One region of the Burkholderia sp. IDO3 genome, then DNA from elsewhere that is predicted to be linked to it. Evidence: riboswitches for the same ligand, from Rfam matches in the RefSeq annotation. Region 1 holds a riboswitch; each other region holds the start of a gene.

What was found. A riboswitch is a leader RNA that binds a small molecule or an ion and turns the genes downstream of it on or off. The one in region 1 is predicted to bind cobalamin.
Region 2: linked by a shared signal. The riboswitch ahead of cobW (cobalamin biosynthesis protein CobW) and the one ahead of DCN14_RS07980 (TonB-dependent receptor) in region 1 are both predicted to bind cobalamin.
Region 3: linked by a shared signal. The riboswitch ahead of cobG (precorrin-3B synthase) and the one ahead of DCN14_RS07980 (TonB-dependent receptor) in region 1 are both predicted to bind cobalamin.
Region 4: linked by a shared signal. The riboswitch ahead of DCN14_RS12840 (CbtB domain-containing protein) and the one ahead of DCN14_RS07980 (TonB-dependent receptor) in region 1 are both predicted to bind cobalamin.

What each region holds. Positions count from the first base shown of each region.
Region 1 covers NZ_CP028962.1:1,734,742-1,739,618, reverse strand. The annotation lists gene DCN14_RS07980 (TonB-dependent receptor) at 1-1,462, opposite strand, end outside; cobalamin riboswitch at 1,765-1,959, opposite strand; gene DCN14_RS07975 (AraC family transcriptional regulator) at 2,069-3,112, opposite strand; gene DCN14_RS07970 (hypothetical protein) at 3,282-3,626, shown strand; gene DCN14_RS07965 (Dabb family protein) at 3,616-4,248, shown strand; gene DCN14_RS07960 (NADP-dependent oxidoreductase) at 4,302-4,877, shown strand, end outside.
Region 2 covers NZ_CP028963.1:1,852,087-1,856,963, forward strand. The annotation lists gene DCN14_RS23195 (cobalamin biosynthesis protein) at 1-314, opposite strand, end outside; gene cobA (uroporphyrinogen-III C-methyltransferase) at 311-1,123, opposite strand; cobalamin riboswitch at 1,233-1,469, opposite strand; cobalamin riboswitch at 1,596-1,862, shown strand; gene cobW (cobalamin biosynthesis protein CobW) at 2,192-3,280, shown strand; gene cobN (cobaltochelatase subunit CobN) at 3,287-4,877, shown strand, end outside.
Region 3 covers NZ_CP028963.1:1,870,334-1,875,210, forward strand. The annotation lists gene DCN14_RS23270 (precorrin-2 C(20)-methyltransferase) at 1-353, opposite strand, end outside; gene DCN14_RS23275 (precorrin-8X methylmutase) at 350-976, opposite strand; gene cobG (precorrin-3B synthase) at 969-2,324, opposite strand; cobalamin riboswitch at 2,430-2,621, opposite strand; gene cbiE (precorrin-6y C5,15-methyltransferase (decarboxylating) subunit CbiE) at 2,826-4,070, shown strand; gene DCN14_RS23290 (cobalt-precorrin-5B (C(1))-methyltransferase) at 4,070-4,877, shown strand, end outside.
Region 4 covers NZ_CP028962.1:2,803,798-2,808,674, reverse strand. The annotation lists gene DCN14_RS12850 (inorganic phosphate transporter) at 1-1,545, opposite strand, end outside; gene DCN14_RS12845 (histidine phosphatase family protein) at 1,727-2,314, opposite strand; cobalamin riboswitch at 2,371-2,509, shown strand; gene DCN14_RS12840 (CbtB domain-containing protein) at 2,543-2,752, shown strand; gene DCN14_RS12835 (CbtA family protein) at 2,766-3,488, shown strand; gene DCN14_RS12830 (LysR family transcriptional regulator) at 3,511-4,419, opposite strand; gene metE (5-methyltetrahydropteroyltriglutamate--homocysteine S-methyltransferase) at 4,548-4,877, shown strand, end outside.

The DNA of each region.
Region 1 (4,877 bases):
GCACCCGCGTGTCGTAGATCGCGGCGGTGAACGTGCCGTACGACGTGTTCGCGTCGAGCGCGGCCTCGATCGAATCGCTGCGCTCCGGGCTCAGGTCCGGATTGCCGTAGCCGGGGTAGTACAGGTCGTTGAAGGCCGGCAGGCGGAACGCGTTGCCGTACGACACCCGCGCCGTGTACACCGGCGTGATCGCCCACGACAGGGCCGCGTTGCCGGTGTTCACCGACTGGCCGGCGATGATTTCATGACGGCCCGCGACGAACATCGTCACGCTGCCGAGCGTGGCCGACTGATGCAGCGAGAACGCGGAGTCGTTGCGCGTTGGTACGCCGTCCGGAATATCGATCGGCAGGAATGCCTGTTCGCGCGTGAAGTCGTACGCGAGCTTCGTCTCGCCCGACAGCGGCAGGCCGAACAGATGGAAGCCGCGCGCCTGATGGGTCAGCGACGTCGACGAGGTGATGCGCTGCGAATTGATCTGGTCGGTCGGGATGGCCGGGTCGCTCGCATACAGGAACTGGCGATCGTTCGCATAACCGAACGACTGGTCGAACTGGGTGTCGGGCGCGAGGTCGAGATGGAACGCGATGCCGGTCGTCAGTTGGTGATCGAGCTGGCGATCCGCATAGCCGGCGTTGTCATAGGACAGGTCGGAGCGGTGATACAGCGCGAACGTCGAGATCGACCAGTTATCGCGCGCGTAGCCGAGGCGCGCATCGAGGTCCTGCGCGTGATACGGATTGCGGCCGTCCTCGTGGTACGGCAACACGGGCCGCGTCGCGTCGATGCCGGCCGTGTTGTAGTCGTGCAGCCCGAGCGAATACGTGAGGCCGCCGAGCGCCGCGAGCGGGCCGGTCGACGGCACGGTGCCCGACGTGCGCAGCTGGGTGTCGAACGTCTTGTTCGAGCCGCCGCCGAACGACACGGTGGTCTGGTTCGGCTGGTTGGCCGCGCGGCGCGTGAACAGCTGCACGACGCCACCCATCGCGTTCGCGCCGAACGACGCGGCGGCCGGCCCCGAAATCACTTCGACGCGTTCGAACGCCTCGGTCGGCAGGTCCGCCCACGGCGCGATGCCGGTGGTCGGCGAGCCGATCCGGATGCCGTCGATGAACACCGCGACCTGGCTGGCCGACGAGCCGCGGATGCTGACCGACGCGGACGAGCCCGGGCCGCCGTTCTGCGAGACGGTGACGCCCGGCAGCGTCGCGAGCGCCTGCGTGATGCCCGGATCGCTCGGCGACAGCCGGTCGAGGTCGGTGCGCGTGAGCACCTGCGTCGAGGCATAGCGCTGGTCGAACGACTCGGGCAGATGGCGCGTGTCGGTCACGCTGATCGTGGGCAGGTCGGCGCCGTCCGTGGTCTGCGGCGGCTGCGTGATCGCCGTGTCGCCGGCGGCGTGGGCGATCGGGGAGAGCAGCGCCGTGGCGGCGGACGTGGCAAGGAGGTGGCGGAGGTTCATAAGGCAGCGAGCGTGATGGTGTTGCGTACAGCGGGCGTAAGCGGGGCGCGGCGAGTACCGCGCTCGTTCTCGTTGGTTTATCGCGGGACCGGACAGCGTGGCCGGGCGTCGCGCAGGGCGACGCGGCAGACGTGCGCGGACACGCCGCGCATGCCGGCGGCATGTCGGCGCGACGCTTCCGGCGTGGAAGCGGATTCGGAAAGATGGGACATCGGATGGGTCCTGAGGTCGGGCCGTCCATGCAACGAGCGACCGCCAAAGGCGGCGCGTGGCGCATCGGGACACCCCGCCCGGTGCGGCTGCTTGGACCTCGGGTCGATGGCAGGTCTCCTGGCTCGCGGGTCGTCATTCGCGCCGGCCTTCCCGGTTTTCCCAGTGGCATGCGGTGGCGCGGATTCGCCGCTTACAGTTGCGGGGGCAGCCGCAGATTCGAGGCGTTGCCTCTCCTGCGTTCCCTTTTGATCCCGTTCCCGGGAACCATCAGCGCGCAAGCGTAATGGCGAGCGCTCCGGCGCGTCAATTGCCGGTGCGAAGGGGATGCGAAAAAACGTCACTCTTCGCCGGATTCTTTCGAAATCCTTTCTGTTGAGGCACTCGAACCGGGCTTCACGTCTGATGAAACGGCATGCCGGCAGCCGCGCAAGTGCGCCGGAACCGGCTCGGCGCCATACCCGTCCAGCGCACGAACGCCCGCCGGAACGCTTCCTCGCCGCCGAAGCCGAGATGCGCGGCAATCCGCGCGACCGGCCAGTCCGACTCGCGCAGGCAGCGTCGCGCGACGTCGGCCAGGCATTGCTCGCGCAACACGTGATAGCCGCTGCCTTCGGCCGCCAGCCGCCGCCGTAGCGTGGCGTCGCTGACGCCGAGCCACGTCGCCAGTTCCGCGAGCGCCGGCACCGCCTGCTCGCGCGCGAGCGCCGCGTCGAGAAAGCCGCGCACCTGCTGCGCCCATGACACGACGGCCGGTGCCGCATCGATCAGACGAAACGGAAAGTCGACGAGAAATGCGTCGAGCTCGCCCGGCTGCCGGATCACGCGCGCATCGAGCCGCGCCGCGTCGAACGCGAAGCCGTAGGTTTGGCGGCCGACGTCGACCGGCGCATTGAACAGCCCGAGCAGCGGCATCGCATCGTCGCGGCGCGGATGGCCGAGCCACACTTCGTCCGGCCGCAGCGGCTGCCCGATGAGCCAGCCGAACAGTTGCAGATAGCAGAACAGGCCGGTCAGGTCGACGAGACACGCGGCCGGGCTGCGGGTGCGGCGCAGCGAATCCATCCGGAACGTCGCGCGGCCGTCGCGCACCGCGAGCGACAGCATGCCGGCACGCGGCGTCAGCATCTCGCAGAACTCGGCCGCGCAGCGGATCGCATCGGCGAGCGTCGCACAGCTGAGCAGGCAACGGCACATCAGGTCGACTTCCTGCTTGCGCATCGGCGGATGACCGTTGCCGCGCGCGACCTGCGCCTCGAGCCGTTCGATCGCGTCGCGGTACAACGCGACGAAGCCGCCGGGCGTCGTCGCGCTAACCCCGACGGCGGGCATCGCGTGCGGTTGCGCCGACGGCGCGCCGCTGCGCGTCAGTTCGTCGAGCAGGCGTGCGCCGAGGCCCGGCAGCACGCGGCCGCGTGCCGGCAATGCGCGCTGTTTCATGTGTCTCCCGTTCTGATCGCGACGATAGGGGCCGGTGATCGGCCCGGTAGGGGTTCATCCAACGTTGCCACGCAAGAATGCTACCCACGCCGGCCGCTTCCGGCCTCGCCGGAACGGCGTAGGCGGCCGGCATCGCATCCCGCCACGAACCATCCGAGACGACCCGCGAATGATCCAGATCGTAGACGAAATCACGCTCGCGCCCGAGCGCATTCCCGACGTGCTTGCCCTGCTGCGCGACCGCTATTTGCCGGGCCACGCGGCGCGCGGGCTGACGGCGGCCGGGCGCTGGGTGTCGCCGCCCGTCGCGGTGCCGGGGCGGCCGAGCACGCTGTGGCTGACCTGGCAGGTTGCCGATGCGCCCGCGTACTACCGGATGCGCGCGCTGACCGATGCCGACGTGGTCGCATTCTGGATGGCCGTCGATGCGCTGTGCGACGCACGCCGCCGCCACGTGATGACGGACGCCGACGCGCCGCTGCCGGCCTTGACGGAGGTCGACCATGCAGCATGACACGGCGCAGGTATTCGTTTCGGCCGCTGCCGATGCCGGCGCAACCGAGCGTGCGCTGCGCGATGCCGCGCACGCGCTGCCCGGCGCCACCCGCGTGTCGCTCGAGCGCAATCTCGACGGATGCTGGGGCGCGGGCGACTACACGCTCGACGTGCTGCGCGACGAACGGGCAACCGATTGCGCGACGGATTTCACCGCGCTGGCCGGGCTGCCGGGCGTCGTGCGGATCGACGGCGCCGCGTGCCGGGCGATCGGCGGCGGCCTGCGCGAACCGGCGCTGCGCGACGGCGTCTGGCGCACGCTGATGCTGCGCGTGCGGCCACAGGCCGACGACACGCAGGTTGCCGCACTCGAACGCGAACTGCTGCGCATGCCCGCGTTCATGCCCGGCATCCGCAACTGGCGGCTGAGCCGGATCGTGACGCCGGGCGCGTGGACGCACGTGTGGCAACAGGAATTCGCGCGCGTCGGCGATCTGCTCGGCGAATACCTGCTGCATCCCTATCACTGGGGCTGGGTCGATCGCCGGTTCGACGCGGAAAGCCCCGACTGGACCGTCGATGCGATCTCGCACGCGTTCTGTCCGCTCGCGTCGAGCCTGCTGGCCGAGACGGCGGCGTGACGCGCGGCGACCGATCCCGATCCATGCGACCTATCAATACAGGAGACACCACCATGCGAGCCTTGCTGATCGACCGCGTCGGCCATTCCGACGCGCTGCGACTGGCCGACGTTCCCGTGCCGAAGCCGGGCCCCGGCGACGTGCTGATCCGCGTCGCGTACGCGGGCGTCAATCCCGCCGACTGGAAATGCCGGGAAGGCTATCTCGGCGCGTTCATGCGGATCGCGTTCCCGTTCGTGATCGGCTTCGATGCCGCTGGCGTGGTCGAAGCGGTCGGCGACGGTGTCGAAGGCTTCGCGCCGGGGATGCGCGTGTTCGCGCAGACCGACGTCGGCGCCGGGCGCTGGGGGGCCTATGCGGAATACGTCGCGGTGCGCCACGATTCGGTCGTGCGCCTGCCCGACGCGGTCGGCTTCGCGGAGGCGGCCGCCACGCCGACGCCCGCGCTGGCCGCATGGGCCGGCCTGTTCGACGACGGCGGGCTGCGCGCCGGGCAGACGGTGCTCATTCACGGCGGCGCGGGCGCGGTCGGCACGTTTGCGATCCAGCTTGCCGCCCAGGCCGGCGCGCGCGTCGCGGCGACGTGCTCGGCGCGCAATCGCGAGACGGTCGAATCGCTCGGCGCGGCG
Region 2 (4,877 bases), on a different replicon from region 1:
CCACGCGGCGCCGCGAGCTGCGCACACGGTTCGGCCACGCCGGCGACGCCGAAACGCGCGAGCGCGGCAGCCGACGGCGCGCTCGGCGCCGGTTCGGGACAATGCGCGAGCTGCGCCGCGTCGAACGCGACGAGCGGCCAGCCGCGCCGCGCGCACAGCGTGCGCAGCGCACGCGTGTGCGCCTTGACGGCGAGCGTCGCGACGACGGCCGGCTCGGCGTCCGGGTAGCGCGCGAGCGCCGCGCGGATCGCGGCGTCGAGTTGCGCGGCCGTCACGCCCGCGCGGAAACCGACGCCGAGCGCGACGCGCATCATGCGCCGCTCCCGCCAAGCGCCACGCGCACCGCCGGGTCGTCGGCGAGCGCCGCGACCCGGCCGATCACGACGATCGCCGGCGAACCGATACCGGTCGCGCCGACGCGTTCGACCACCGTATCGAGCGTCGCGAGCACGTGCCGCTGCCCGTCACGCGTCGCGTTCTCGATCGCCGCGCACGGCGTGTCGCCGGCCAGCCCGCCGTCGCGCAGCGCGGCCGCGATCGCGTCGAGCCGGCGAATGCCCATGTAGATCACGATCGTCATGCGCGTGGCGGCCAGCGCGCGCCAGTCGGGTTCGTCGGCGCCCGCGCCGTGGCCCGTGACGAAGATCACGCCCTGCGCATCGCCGCGATGCGTGACCGGAATGCCGAGCGCGGCCGGCGCGGCGATGCCGGCCGTGATGCCGTTGACGACTTCGACCGGGAAACCGGCCGCGCCGAGCACGAGCAGTTCCTCGCCGCCGCGGCCGAACACGAACGGATCGCCGCCCTTGAGCCGCGCGACGCTGCGGCCCGCGCGCAGGTGCGCGAGCATCGCGGCGACGATCGCGTCCTGCGGCGTCGACGCATGGCCGCCGCGCTTGCCGACCTGCTCGATGCGCGCATCGGCGCGCGCGTGGCGCAGCACGTCGGGGTTCACGAGATCGTCGACGAGCAGCACGTCGGCCGCGGCGATCGCGCGCACGGCCTTCAGCGTCAGCAGATCGGCATCGCCCGGGCCGGCGCCGACGAGCCAGGCGCGGCTCATCGCGTGCGGCACGGCGCGCACCGTGTCGAAGCAGTGGAAAGGGGAAAGCGGGCGGCGCATCGGCTGCCGACGGACAGGCAAGACATGATTGATCGAGCGAAGCCCGCGCGAGCGCGGGCGGAATGCGCACCCCATCCGTCCCCCGCGGATCGGGCGTTCGGCGAGCATCGGGCTCGCCCCTTGCGTCGGCCGGTATCCGGGCTGGCCGCTTGCCAGGCCGCAGCCTTCCCGCCCGCTGAAGGGCAGTGGCATCGCGGGCGGCCTGGGCGCGTGCGCGGCAAGCGCGGCGCGCGGGCGGCGTACCGTTGCGGGGACAGCACAGGCCGGGCGGACATCCGCCTCCTGTTTCCCGTTTAACTGCATGCGCGCAAATGCGCGTGCGAGCACCGAACGCGGCGCATACGATAGCACAGCGACCGATCCGCGCGAACCCGCCGCGCGGGCGCCGGAGGCAGCCTTGCGCGCGGCGCCGCGGCCATGCCGAACGCCCGGCGGCGGCCCGTTTCGCCTTGACGCTCCCCGCACCGCCGCCTACACTCGCACGCGTTTTGGTGCTCGCGCGCGCTCCTCCGGCGTGCGCAGTTAAACGGGAAACAGGGAGCGTGACTGCACCGCAGTCGAGCCAACCTGTGCTGCCCCCGCAACGGTAAGCGAACGCGTCGCGCGCAAGCGCCACGCAGCGCCGCTTCGCCGCATGCCCGCCGCATGCGGACGACCGCCACTGGATGCCGCGCGCATCCGGGAAGGCGAAGCGGCGTGTTCGTCAGCCCGGATACCGGCCGAGACATTGGGGTTCAGCGCCGCGGGGAGGCGGCGCATCGTCCACGGCCGCAGCACGCCCGACGCCCGAGCGTTTCCCGCTTCCTCCGCCGATCGGCCCGCCGCGCATGCGCGCCCGGGCCGGCGCGGCGAGCGGCAGGCGGCGCGGGCAGGGCAGCGACGGCCGTGTTGGCATTCACCATGTCGACCGTTCGCAAGGAAGCGTCATGTCCGATTCGTCGTTCCGTCCGTTCAGCGGCCGTCCGTCCGGACTGCGCCGCACGATCCCCGCGATCCGCCAGATGACATGCCGCGCCGCATTCGGCGCGACGATCCCGGCTTGATTCCATTTTCGACACAGGATCTACCATGACTATGCGCAAGCTGCCCGTCACGATCGTCACGGGCTTTCTCGGCAGCGGCAAGACCACGCTGATGCGCCATATCCTGCAGCACGCCGAAGGCCGCCGCATCGCGGTGATCGTCAACGAGTTCGGCGAGCTCGGCATCGACGGCGAGATCCTCAAGGGCTGCGGCATCGGCTGCGAGGACGCAAACGGCGCGCCGGGCGAAGCGTCGGGCCAGTTGTACGAACTCGCGAACGGCTGCCTGTGCTGCACCGTGCAGGAAGAGTTCTATCCGGTGATGGAGGCGCTCGTCGAGCGCCGCGCCGACATCGACCACGTGCTGATCGAAACGTCGGGCCTCGCGTTGCCGAAGCCGCTCGTGCAGGCGTTCAACTGGCCGACGATCCGCAGCAGCTTCACGGTCGACGCGGTCGTGACCGTCGTCGACGGGCCGGCCGCCGCGAGCGGCCAGTTCGCGGAGAATCCGCAGGCCGTCGACGCGCAGCGCCGCGCCGATCCGAACCTCGACCACGAATCGCCGCTGCACGAACTGTTCGCCGATCAGCTGTCGTCGGCCGATCTCGTGATCGTGAACAAGGCCGATCTCGTCGGCGACGCGCAGTTCGCCGAAGTCGAAGCCGCGATCCGCGAAGAGATCCCGCCGCAGGTGAAGATCGTGCGCGCGACGCGCGGCGAACTGGATCTCGCGATGCTGCTCGGGCTCGAATCGGCGTCGGAGGACACGATCCATCTGCGTCACGACCATCACGGCTCGGCCGACGACGGCGATCACGACCACCATCACGACGATTTCGATTCGGTCGTCGTGTCGGGCGATGCAGGTTCGCGCGACGCGACGATCGCCGCGCTGCAGCGTGTCGTCGAGACGCATACGATCTACCGCGCGAAAGGCTTCGCCGCGCTGCCCGATGCGCCGATGCGGCTCGTGATCCAGGGCGTCGGCCGGCGTTTCGACAGCTATTTCGATCGTCGCTGGCAGGATGGCGAAACGCGCGCGAGCCGCTTCGTGCTGATCGGCGAGGATCTCGACGCGGCCGCGCTGCAACGCGCGTTCGACGCCGCGTGCGCGGCCCGGACGCAACAGGCGTAACGCACGATGCATTTGCTGCGCACCACGCCGGGCGGCTTCGTCGACGATACGCAAGGCGTCGTCCGGATCGACCAGCAGCCGGCCGACATCGTGATCCTGAGCTCGGCCGACACGACGCTGTCGCTGCTGGCAAGCGTCGTGCCGACGATGCCGGCGGGTTTTCCGAGCGTCCGGCTCGCGAACGTCACGTTCCTGCGGCAGCCGGCGTCGGTCGATTTCTATGTCGACGACGTGCTGCGTCACGCGAAGACGGTCGTGATCGACCATCTCGGCGGCGAAGCGTACTGGCCGTACGGGATCGAGCAGGCCGTGTCGCTCGCGTCGAAACGGAAGCAGCAGCTCGCGATGTTCTCGGGCGACCTGCAGGAAGACCCGAACCTCGTCGCGAAGAGCACGGTCACGCCGGATCTGTGCCGGCTGTGGTGGCGCTACCTGCGCGAAGGCGGGCTGCACAACGCCGCGGCGCTGCTGCGCAGCATTGCATTCCATACGCTCGGGTTTGGCGACGAGCCCGAACCGCCGCGGCCGCTGCCGGCCGCGGCGCTGTATCACCCGGCACGCGACACGGCGAGCGTCGACGACTGGCGGGCGCGCTGGACGCCCGGCGCGCCCGTCGTCGCGATCCTGTTCTATCGTGCTCACTGGCAGGCCGCGAACACCGCCGTGTTCGACGCGCTCGCCGATGCGCTCGTGCGCGAAAGGCTCAATCCGCTGCCGATCGCGGTCACGTCGCTGAAGGACGCGGTGAGCCGCGAGGTCATCACGCAGCTCTGCGACACGCACGACGTCGCGCTCGTATTGAACACCACCGCGTTCGCGGCGGGCGCGATCGACAGCCCCGAACCCGACGTGCTGGCCGGCGACGCGCCCGTGCTGCAGGTGATCCTGTCCGGCGGCAATCGCGACGCGTGGGTGGCCGACAACCAGGGGCTGCATGCGCGCGACATCGCGATGCACATCGCGCTGCCCGAAGTCGACGGGCGCATCGTCACGCGCGCGGTGAGCTTCAAGGGGCTCGCGTATCGTTGCCCGCACACCGAAGTCGACGTCGTGCGCTATCAGCCGGATGCCGAGCGGATCGCGTTCGTCGCGGCGCTCGCGCGCGGCTGGTGCCGGCTGCGCACGCTCGACAATGCCGACAAACGCATCGCGCTGATTCTCGCGAACTATCCGCACAGCGAAGGGCGGATCGGCAACGGCGTCGGGCTCGATACGCCGGCGTCCGCGCTGCGCGTGCTCGCGGCGTTGCGCGACGCGGGCTACGCGGTAGCCGAATTGCCGGCCGACGGCGACGCGCTGATCGCGCGGCTCACCGAAGGCGTGACCAACGACCCGGCCGTGCACGCACTGCGCCCGGCGTTCCAGAGCTTCGCGCTGGCCGACTACGTCGCGCATTTCGCGCGGCTGCCGGCCACGGTGCGCGACGCGCTGAACGAACGCTGGGGGCCGCCCGAAGCCGACCCGACGCTGCGGCAAGGGCGCTTCACGATCGCCGGCTGGCGCGCGGGCAACGTGTTCGTCGGCATCCAGCCGTCGCGCTCGCGCGACGAGAACGACTATGCGAGCTACCACGATGCGGACCTCGTGCCGCCGCACG
Region 3 (4,877 bases), on a different replicon from region 1:
TACGACCCGTAGAAGAACGGATCGCCTTCGCAGATCACCGCGACGTCGCGCCCCGCATCGAGGTGCGACGCGACGATCCCGGCGGCCGTGTCGTAGAAGTCGGCGATCACCGTCTCGTAGCACAGCGGCGGCGGCAGCGCCTCGGTCGTCACCGGGTAGACGAGCGGCAGCTGCGTCTGCGTATCGAGCAGGTGCGCTTCGACGATCCCGTACGCATTGCCTTTCTTGCCCTTCGCGACGAAATACGCGACCACCGGCGCGGCCTGCAGCACCCGCAGCGCCTTGATCGTCATCAGTTCAGGGTCGCCGGGGCCGACGCCCACGCCGAACAGGCGTCCGCGCGCGGCCGTCATTCGGCCTCCGTCGCGAGCGCGTTGACCGCGGCGGCGGCCATCGCGCTGCCGCCCCGCCGGCCGAGCAGCGCGACGTACGGCACGCCGCGGCTGTCGGCGGCCAGCATCGCCTTCGATTCGGCCGCGCCGATGAAGCCGACCGGAAAGCCGAGGATCAGCGCGGGGCGCGGAGCGCCGGCATCGATCATGTCGAGCAGATGGAACAGCGCGGTCGGCGCGTTGCCGATCACGACGACGCTGCCGGCCAGCTGGGAGCGCCACAGTTCGAGCGCCGCGGCCGAACGCGTGTTGCCGAGATGGCGCGCGAGATCGGGCACTTCCGGCTCGCCGAGCGTGCAGATCACGCGATTGCCGGCCGGCAGCCGCGCGCGCGTGATGCCTTCGGCCACCATCTTCGCGTCGCACAGGATCGGCGCGCCGGCCGCGAGCGCGGCGCGCCCGGCCGTGCCGGCGCTCGCCGAGAAGCGCAGATCGTGGACGACGTCGACCATCCCGCACGCATGGATCACGCGCACCGCGAGTTTCTCGAGGTCGGGCGGAACCCGCGACAGGTCGGCCTCGGCGCGGATCGTCGCGAACGACTGGCGGTAGATTTCCTGCCCGTCGCGAATGTAGTCAAGCATCGGTGGTGTCCTGGCTGTGCCGCGCGCCCGTCAGTCGGGCCGCGGCCTGGTCAATCGTCAGATGGCGCGCGAGCGGGGCGCCGAGGCCCGCGGCGGCGTCGCGCCGGTAAAGGTCGTAGCGCCCGGGCGCGACCGCGACGAGCGTGTGCGTCGCCGCGTGCGGCAGCGCGCAATGGCGCGCGCAACCTGTCAGGTGTAAGTCGAGCGGACGGCCGATGCGCGCGGCCAGCGCGAGCGCGTCGCGTTTCGTATCGGCGCGCGATTTCGCGCAGCCTGCGCTGCCCGTGCACGCGACGAGCGATGCGAGCGGATCGGTCGGCGCGCACACGAGGCCGAGCGACGCGAGCGCGTCGAGCACGGCCGGCGCGCGGTCATGTGTCACGCCATGTACGAACACGCCTTGCCAGGGCGTCATCGACAGCGTGCCGTCGCCGTCGGCTTCCGATATGTCGGCAAGCCGTTCCAGTTGCGTCGCGTCGAGCCGGCCGAGCGCGCATTGCGCGCCGACGCTGCAGCGGGCCGCGTCGAGCGACGGCCGCGCGCCGAAACGCAGCGCGGCATCGGACGGCGCGCGTCGCCAGCCGGCGAGCGCCGGGTCGGCCGCCAGCGGGAAGGGCAGAGCGTGTTGCGCACGTTCGAGCAGCGCGCGTTCGCCGCAGGTCGCGAGCAACGCGCGCATCCGCGCGACGTCGGCCGGCGCGAGATCGAGGAACGCGAGCAGCAACGCACGCACGAGCGCGACGGCCTGGTCGGGCGACACGTCGATCGACGCGGGCGTGTCGCCGGAGGCGACCGGCACGCAGCCGGCCAGGCCCGCGGCGATGCGCAGCGCGCCGTCGCCGCGACGCCAGGCGGCCAGCCAGATATCGTGCGGATGATCGAGCGCCGCGACCGATTCGCCGCCATCGAGCTGAATCGAGAATTTCGGTGACAGTTCGCCGCGACGCGGCTCGCGCGCCAACAGGTCGAAGAGGGGTGTCGCGAGTGCGCGGCTATCGAGCAGCGCGTCGGGGTCGCGCCCGGCGAGCGGGCTGAGCATCAGGTTGCGGACGTCGTCGCTCATGGCGAGCGCGGCCCGGTCGTCGGCGGCATCGGCGGCGCGCGGGCCGAGGCCCGCGTCGAGCAACGCGTCGGCCAGCGGATCGGCCGCGCCGCCGCGAATGCCGCGCAGCTGAAGATTCGCGCGATTGGTCGCGTCGATCGCACCGGAGCCGTAGGCGCGCGCGGCAGCGGCGATCGCGCGCGCCTGTCGCGCGTCGAGCCGGCCGCCCGGCAGCTTGATGCGGCACAGTCCGCCGTCGGCGGCCGCGACGACGCGCACGAGCCCCGGGCAGGCCGACGGGCGCACGGCGGGCGACACAGGAATCGAGACGGGGGCGGAACTCAACGGAATACGGGACAGTGTCGCGCAGCGGCCAACGCATCGGTACACCCCGCCCGACGCCGGCTGGCACGCACGCACTTTCAGGCCGGCAGGTCTCCTGGCTGACAGGTCGGCGCCTGCTCCCGGCCTTCCCGGTGAAACCAGTGGCATGAAGGGGAGATCGGCTCGCTGTCTACAGTTGCGGGGGCAGCCACGGCGGCACGACGCGCGCCCCGTGTTCCCTCTTCGGCCCCGAAGGGCACCGGCGATCGAACGGCCGTAGGATACCCGATTTCGACGGCGCTTCGCGACCGCCCGGCCATGCGCCGGAGTCGGGGCAAAACACGGTGCGGGGCGGCGGGCCGGCAGATGAAACGCGCGGTGGAACACGGTACCATGCCGACTTTCGCAATGCGGACGGCCGCACCGGCGCCTTCACGGCCGTCGTGCGGCGACTCGATGGAATCGAACGATGGGGAAGGGTGCATGACGGCGTGGCTGACGGTAGTGGGCATCGGCGACGACGGCTACGCGGGGCTCGGACGCAGCGCGCGGCGCGCGCTGCTCGACGCGACGCGGGTGGTCGGCGCGAAGCGGCACCTCGACATGCTGCCCGCGCGGCTGCCGGCCGCGCGCGAAACGTGGCCGTCGCCGTTCGACCTGTCGGGCCTGCTCGCGCGCCGCGGCTCGCCCGTTTGCGTGCTCGCGAGCGGCGACCCGATGCTGTTCGGCGTCGGCGCGACGCTCGCGCGCGAACTGCTCCCCGACGAGTGGCGCGTGCTGCCCGCCCCGTCGTCGCTGTCGCTCGCGGCCGCGCGGCTCGGCTGGGCGTTGCAGGACATCGGCGCGGTGTCGCTCGTCGGTCGCCCGCTCGCGACGCTCGCGCGCCACCTGTTGCCGGGCCGGCGCCTGTTCGTGCTGAGCGCGGACGGCCGCACGCCGGCCACGGTCGCCGCCGAGCTCACGGCACGCGGCTTCGGCCCGACGCGCATCAGCGTGTTCGAACATCTCGGCGGCCCGCTGGAACGGCGCATCGACGGCCTCGCGCAGGACTGGAGCGTCGACGAAACGGCCGCGCTCAATCTCGTCGCGCTCGACTGCCGGGCCGGCCCCGACGCACCGCGCCGCGCGCTCACGCCCGGCTTGCCCGACGATGCGTACCGCCACGACGGCCAGCTCACCAAGCGCGACATGCGCGCGCTCACGCTCGGGCGCCTCGCGCCCGCACCCGGCGAACTGCTGTGGGACGTCGGCGCGGGCAGCGGCTCGATCGGCATCGAATGGATGCGCGCGCATCCATCGTGCCAGGCGATCGCGATCGAATCGCACGCCGAGCGGCAGCGCTTCATCGAGCACAACCGCGACGCGCTCGGCGTGCCGGGCCTGCAACTCGTCGCGGGGCGTGCGCCCGATGCGCTCGCGGGGCTCGCCGCGCCCGACGCGATCTTCGTCGGCGGTGGCGCGACGGCGCCCGGCGTGCTCGACGCGTGCTGGTCGGCGCTGAAGCCCGGCGGCCGGCTCGTCGCGAACGCGGTCACGCTGCAGGGCGAGCTGGCGCTCGCCGCATGGCGCGACGCGCACGGCGGCACGCTCATGCGCGTATCGCTCGCGCACGCGGAGCCGCTCGGCCGCTTCGACACGTGGCGGCAACCGTTGCCCGTCACGCTGTACGACGTGCGCAAGCCGGACGCCACGGCAACCGGCCTGTCGAACCTCGCGGACCTCGCGTGATGCGCGACGAAACCCCCGAACAACCGGCGCCGCTGCGGTTCGGCTACACGACCGGCAGCTGCGCGACCGCGACGTCGCTCGCCGCCGCGCGCCTGCTGCTCGCGGGCCGCGCGGACGATGCGGTCGAAATCGTGCTGCCGAAGGGGCAGCGCGTAATGATGCGGCTCGAGTTCTGCCGCACCACGGCCGACGGCGCCGAAGCCGGCACGCTGAAGGACGCCGGCGACGATCCCGACGTCACGCACGGCGCGCTGATCTTCGCGCGCGTCGCGCTCGCCGCGACGCCGGGCGTGCGCTTTCATGCGGGGCCGGGTGTCGGCACGGTCACGCGCGCGGGGCTCACGCTGCCGGTCGGCGAACCGGCGATCAATCCGGTGCCGCGCCAGATGATGACGACCCACCTCGACGCGCTCGCCGCCGAATACGGCCATGCGGGCGGCTTCGACGTGACGATCGGCGTCGAGGGCGGCGAGGCGCTCGCGTTGAAGACGATGAACCCGCGCCTCGGGATCGTCGGCGGGCTGTCGATCCTCGGCACGACCGGCATCGTGCGGCCGTTCTCGTGTTCCGCGTACATCGCGTCGATCCACCAGGGCATCGACGTCGCGCGCGCGAACGGCATCGCGCACATCGCCGCGTGTACCGGCAACGCGAGCGAGGACGCGATGCGCGCGCATTACGGCCTGCCCGACATGGCGCTGATCGAAATGGGCGATTTCGCGGGCGCGGTGCTCAAGCACCTGCGCCGCGCGCCCGTCGCGCGCCTGTCGATGTGCGGCGGGTTCGGCAAGCTCAGCAAGCTCGCGG
Region 4 (4,877 bases), 1.1 Mb from region 1:
CGATGCCGGCAACGTCAGCACCCACGCGAGCACGAGGCTGCGCACCGTGCCCCACTGCAGCCCGGACCCGTTCGCCGCCATCGTGCCCGCGACACCCGATGAGAGCACGTGCGTCGTGGATACGGGCAATCCGTACGCATCGGCCGCGCCGATCGTCAGCATCGCGACGAGCTCGGCCGAGGCGCCCTGTCCGTACGTCAGATGCTGCTTGCCGATTTTTTCGCCGACGGTCACGACGATCCGCTTCCAGCCGACCATCGTGCCGAGACCCAGCGCGATCGCGACGGCAACCTTCACCCACGTCGGAATGAACTTGGTCGCATGGTCGAGCTGCTTGCGGTAGTTGTCGATCGCGAGCTTGTCATCGGCGGAAAATGCCGGTTGCCCCGACTTCTCGATCAGGCGAATCGCTTCGGACACCAGATACATCGTGTTGCGCACGTTGTCGACGTCGCCTTGCGGCACGGCCGCCATCGAGCCCGACGAACCGACCGCGGTCGCCAGCGACGTGGACAGTTGCTGCACGCCCGGCAGCACGGCCGGCGTCATCTCGCGGCGCTGCACGAAGTGTTCGACGTCGGCGCGCGGATTCGCGGACGGTGCGACGCCGTTCGAGTATTTCGCGAACGTCGCGGCGGCCTGGTTCGCGACGGCGACGAACGTCTGCGATTCGGCCGGCGTGACGGCCTTGTTCAGCGCGTATGCGGTCGGCACCGTGCCGATCAGGATCAGCATGATGAGGCCCATCCCTTTCTGCCCGTCGTTCGACCCGTGCGCGAACGACACGCCGGTACAGGTGAGGATCAGCAGGCAGCGAATCCAGAACGGCGGCGGCTGGTCCTTCGGCGGCTCCTTGTACAGCGCCGGAACGCGGACGACGGCCTTCAGCACGAGCAGCAGCAGCGATGCGCACAGGAAGCCGACGATCGGCGAGAACAGCAGCGACTTGCCGACGCCGAGCGCCTGGCCCCAGTCGACGCCGCTCGTGCCGGACGGACCGTGCAGCAGCTGGTTCATCAGCCCGACGCCGATGATCGAGCCGATCAGCGTATGCGAGCTCGACGACGGCAACCCGAAGTACCAGGTCGCGAGGTTCCATACGATCGCGGCGATCAGCAACGCGAACACCATCGCGAAGCCCGAGCCGCTGCCGACCTGCAGGATCAGCTCGACCGGCAGCAACTGCAGGATGCCGAACGCGACGGCGCCGCTCGAAACCATCACGCCGAGGAAGTTCCACATGCCGGACCAGATCACCGCGACGTTCGGCGTCAGCGAGTGGGTGTAGATCACGGTCGCAACCGCATTCGCGGTGTCGTGGAAGCCGTTGACGAACTCGAAGCCGAGCGCGATCAGCAGCGCGGCACCGAGCATCAGGTACGGGAACAACGATCCTTCGCGGACGGGCGACAGATCGGCAATCAGGTGGGTAGCGATATAGACGGCGCCGATCGCGAGCACCAGCAGGAAGACGGCATAGCCGACCTGTCGGGTGCGTTCGGTGGAGCCGGGAGTATTGGCGGCGGACGAAGCAGGTTGATTCATGACGGCATCTCGTAAGGGAACCGCGTCCGATGCTAGCTTCGGCTACCAGTCAGTTTGATGACAGTCGGGACGACGAATTGTTTTCTTACAGGTATGTAAGAAATGCGTGCGCGGCCATTCCATCCGTGACGCAGCCGCGCTGCCCGGACCCGAATCGTCATCCCTATGGTGAACACCGGGCTTACGCGCCGGCATCGCGCCCATCGTCATCGGTGGTCACCGTCCACTTGTCGTGCGACCTGACGAATAGTGTGCACGACAGGGGCGCGACGTCGATGCGCATCGTGGCCTGCGAGGCCATCCGAAGCGCATGCGCGATGGCTGCGCGAACGATCGCCGCATGCGTGACCGCAACGACGTCGCGACCGGGCGGCAGGCCGTCGAGCCATGCGCCGACGCGGCATGCCACGTCTTCGAACGATTCGCCGCCATGCGGCGACGCACGCGGATCGCCGAGCCATGCGCCGAGTTCGTCCGGCAGGTCGCGCGCGAGGTCGTGCAGCCGCTTGCCGCGCCAGCGGCCGTAGCCGACATCGCGAAGCGCATCGTCGAGCCGCACGCGCAGCCCGAGCGCATCGGCGGTCTGTTGCGCGCAAAGCGCGGGACTGCTCAGCGCGATCGCGTGAGGGACGCCGATGAACCGCTCGTGCATCGAGGCGGCGTCGGCCAGCCCGTGCGCGTCGAGCGGATCGTCGTCGGGGAACGTGCCGGTGCGCATCGCACGGGTCGATGCATGTGCGATCAGGCGCAGCGAGACAGGCTGGATCATGTCGGTGGTCGATTGTTCGAGGCGGCAGGGCGGGGCAGTGCCGATCATGTCCGGGCCTTCAATACGCGCGCGTTCGCGCGTACAATTCGCCCGATACGAAACGTGGAAGCCGGTGCAATTCCGGCGCGGTCGCGCCACTGTAACCGGGGATATCCGATCCCGGAAGCCAGACCTGCGTTCGTACTCCATCCAACATTTGTCGGGGCGCGATTCCCCTGAGGTGCATCCATGAGCGAAGCAGTGCTGAAGCCGGCTGTCGTGCCGGCGCCCATCCCCGTCCGCGAACTGTTGCCGTGGGCCATCTTCGTCGGTCTGATCCTGCTGCTCGCGCTGTATTTCGTCGGCGCGGAACAGGGCGCGACGTCGATCGTGCCGGGCATGTACGTGCACGAGTTCGTGCACGACGGCCGCCATCTGCTTGGTTTTCCCTGCCACTGACGCGGAGTAGAAGATGGTCGGAAAGCTGCTCATGCGCGGGATGCTCGCAGGCATCGCCGCAGGTCTCCTTACGTTCGGTTTCGCGAAAATCGTCGGCGAACCGCAAGTCGATCAGGCAATCTCCTTCGAAGAAAAATCCGATGCCGCCAAGGGCGAAGCGCCGGAGCCCGAACTGGTCAGCCGTCACACGCAGGCAGGCCTCGGCCTGCTGACGGGCGTCGTGACCTACGGCGCGGCATTCGGCGGGCTGTTCTCGCTGGTCTTCGCGTTCGCATACGGACGAGGCAGCCGCCTCCCGGCACGCCCGCTCGCCGCGTGGCTCGCGCTCGCGGCATTCGTCGCGCTCGTGATCGTGCCCAACATCAAGTACCCGGCCAATCCGCCATCGGTCGGCGACCCCGACACGATCGGCTATCGCACGGGCCTGTTCTTCCTGATGATCGCGATCTCGATCGCGACGATGGTGTTCTCGGTCAACGTGCGCCGTCATCTGCTGGCGAAGCTCGGCCAGTGGAACGCGTCGATCGTGGCGGGCCTCGTGTTCATCGCGATCATCGCGGCCGTGCAGCTCGGGTTGCCGTCGGTCAGCGAGTTACCGGCCGATTTTCCGGCAGCCGTGCTGTGGAAGTTCCGCGTGGCGGCGATCGGCATGCAGGTGATCATGTGGACGACGATCGGCCTGCTGTTCGGCGCGTGGGTCGAACGCGGCGAACGCATCGGCATGCGCGCCGCCTGACGCGCATCGCAACAGGGCGCGCCTAGCGCAGCATGCGCGGCGCGCTCCACGTCGATTCGCGCGCGAGCGCGACGAACGCGGCCAGATAGTCGATCGACGCGTCCGCTTCGCGGATGCCGAGGAAGATCTGCTTCGCGATTCCCTGCTTGCCCAGCTTGACCGGCACGACCGGCATCCGGTCCGCATATTCGTCGGCAAGCCATCTCGGCAGCGCGGCCACGCCACGCCCGCTCGCCACCATCTGCAGCATGATGTCGGTCGTCTCGATCGACTTGTGGCGCCGCGGCACGATGCCGGCGGGCGTCAGGAACTGGTTGTAGATGTCGAGCCGGTCCGTTTCGACCGGGTACGTGATCAGGATTTCGTCGCCGAGCTGCTCGGGCGTCACGTAGTCGGCATGCGCGAACCGGTGTGCGTCCGCGACCACCAGCACCTGCTCGTAATCGAACACGGGATCGAAGCGCAGCCCCGGCTTGTTCAACGGATCGGGCGTCACCAGCACGTCGATGTCATAGCCGAACAGCGCGCCGATGCCGCCGAACTGGAAGCGCTGCTTCACGTCGACGTCGACGTCCGGCCAGCGCGCCAGGTACGGCGACACGACCTTCAGCAGCCACTGATAGCACGGGTGGCATTCCATCCCGATGCGCAGCGTGCCGCGCTCGCCCTTCGCGTACTGCTTCATCCGCTCCTCCGCGAGCTCGAACTGCGGCAGCAGCCGGTTCGCCAGCTTCAGCAGATATTGCCCGCCCTGCGTGAGCCGCAGCCCGCGTCCTTCCCGATCCCAGATCGGCGTGCCGAGCTGCTGCTCGACCTTCCTGACGGTATGGCTGAGCGCCGATTGCGTGAGATGCAGCGCATTGGCCGCAGCCGTCAGCGAGCCCTGGCGCTCGACCTCACGGATCACGACGAGATGGAATCGCTCCAGCATGGATAGTGCTCGCTCAACAGATGCATGAATAGATTTAATGGATGAATGAAATAATGCCATTTTATTTCATGGTTTGAAATCCCTATCATGGCTGCCGGATCTTCAATTTTTCTCTGGACGGCAGCGTTATGGTTACGACACACAACCTCGGTTTTCCGCGCATCGGCGCGAAGCGCGAACTCAAGTTCGGTCTCGAACGCTACTGGAAGGGCGAATCGTCGCGCGACGAGCTGAAGGCGCTCGGGGCCGAGCTGCGCCAGCGTCACTGGCGCGCCCAGCGCGAGCTGGATCTGGCGCCGATCGGCGACTTCGCGTTCTACGACCAGGTGCTCGACATGAGCTTCACGCTCGGCAACCTGCCCAAGCGCGTGCAGGGCTTCCACGGCGACGCGCTCGACAACTATTTCCGCGTGGCGCGCGGCCGCTCGGCGCAATCGGCGGAAGAACATGCCGCGTGC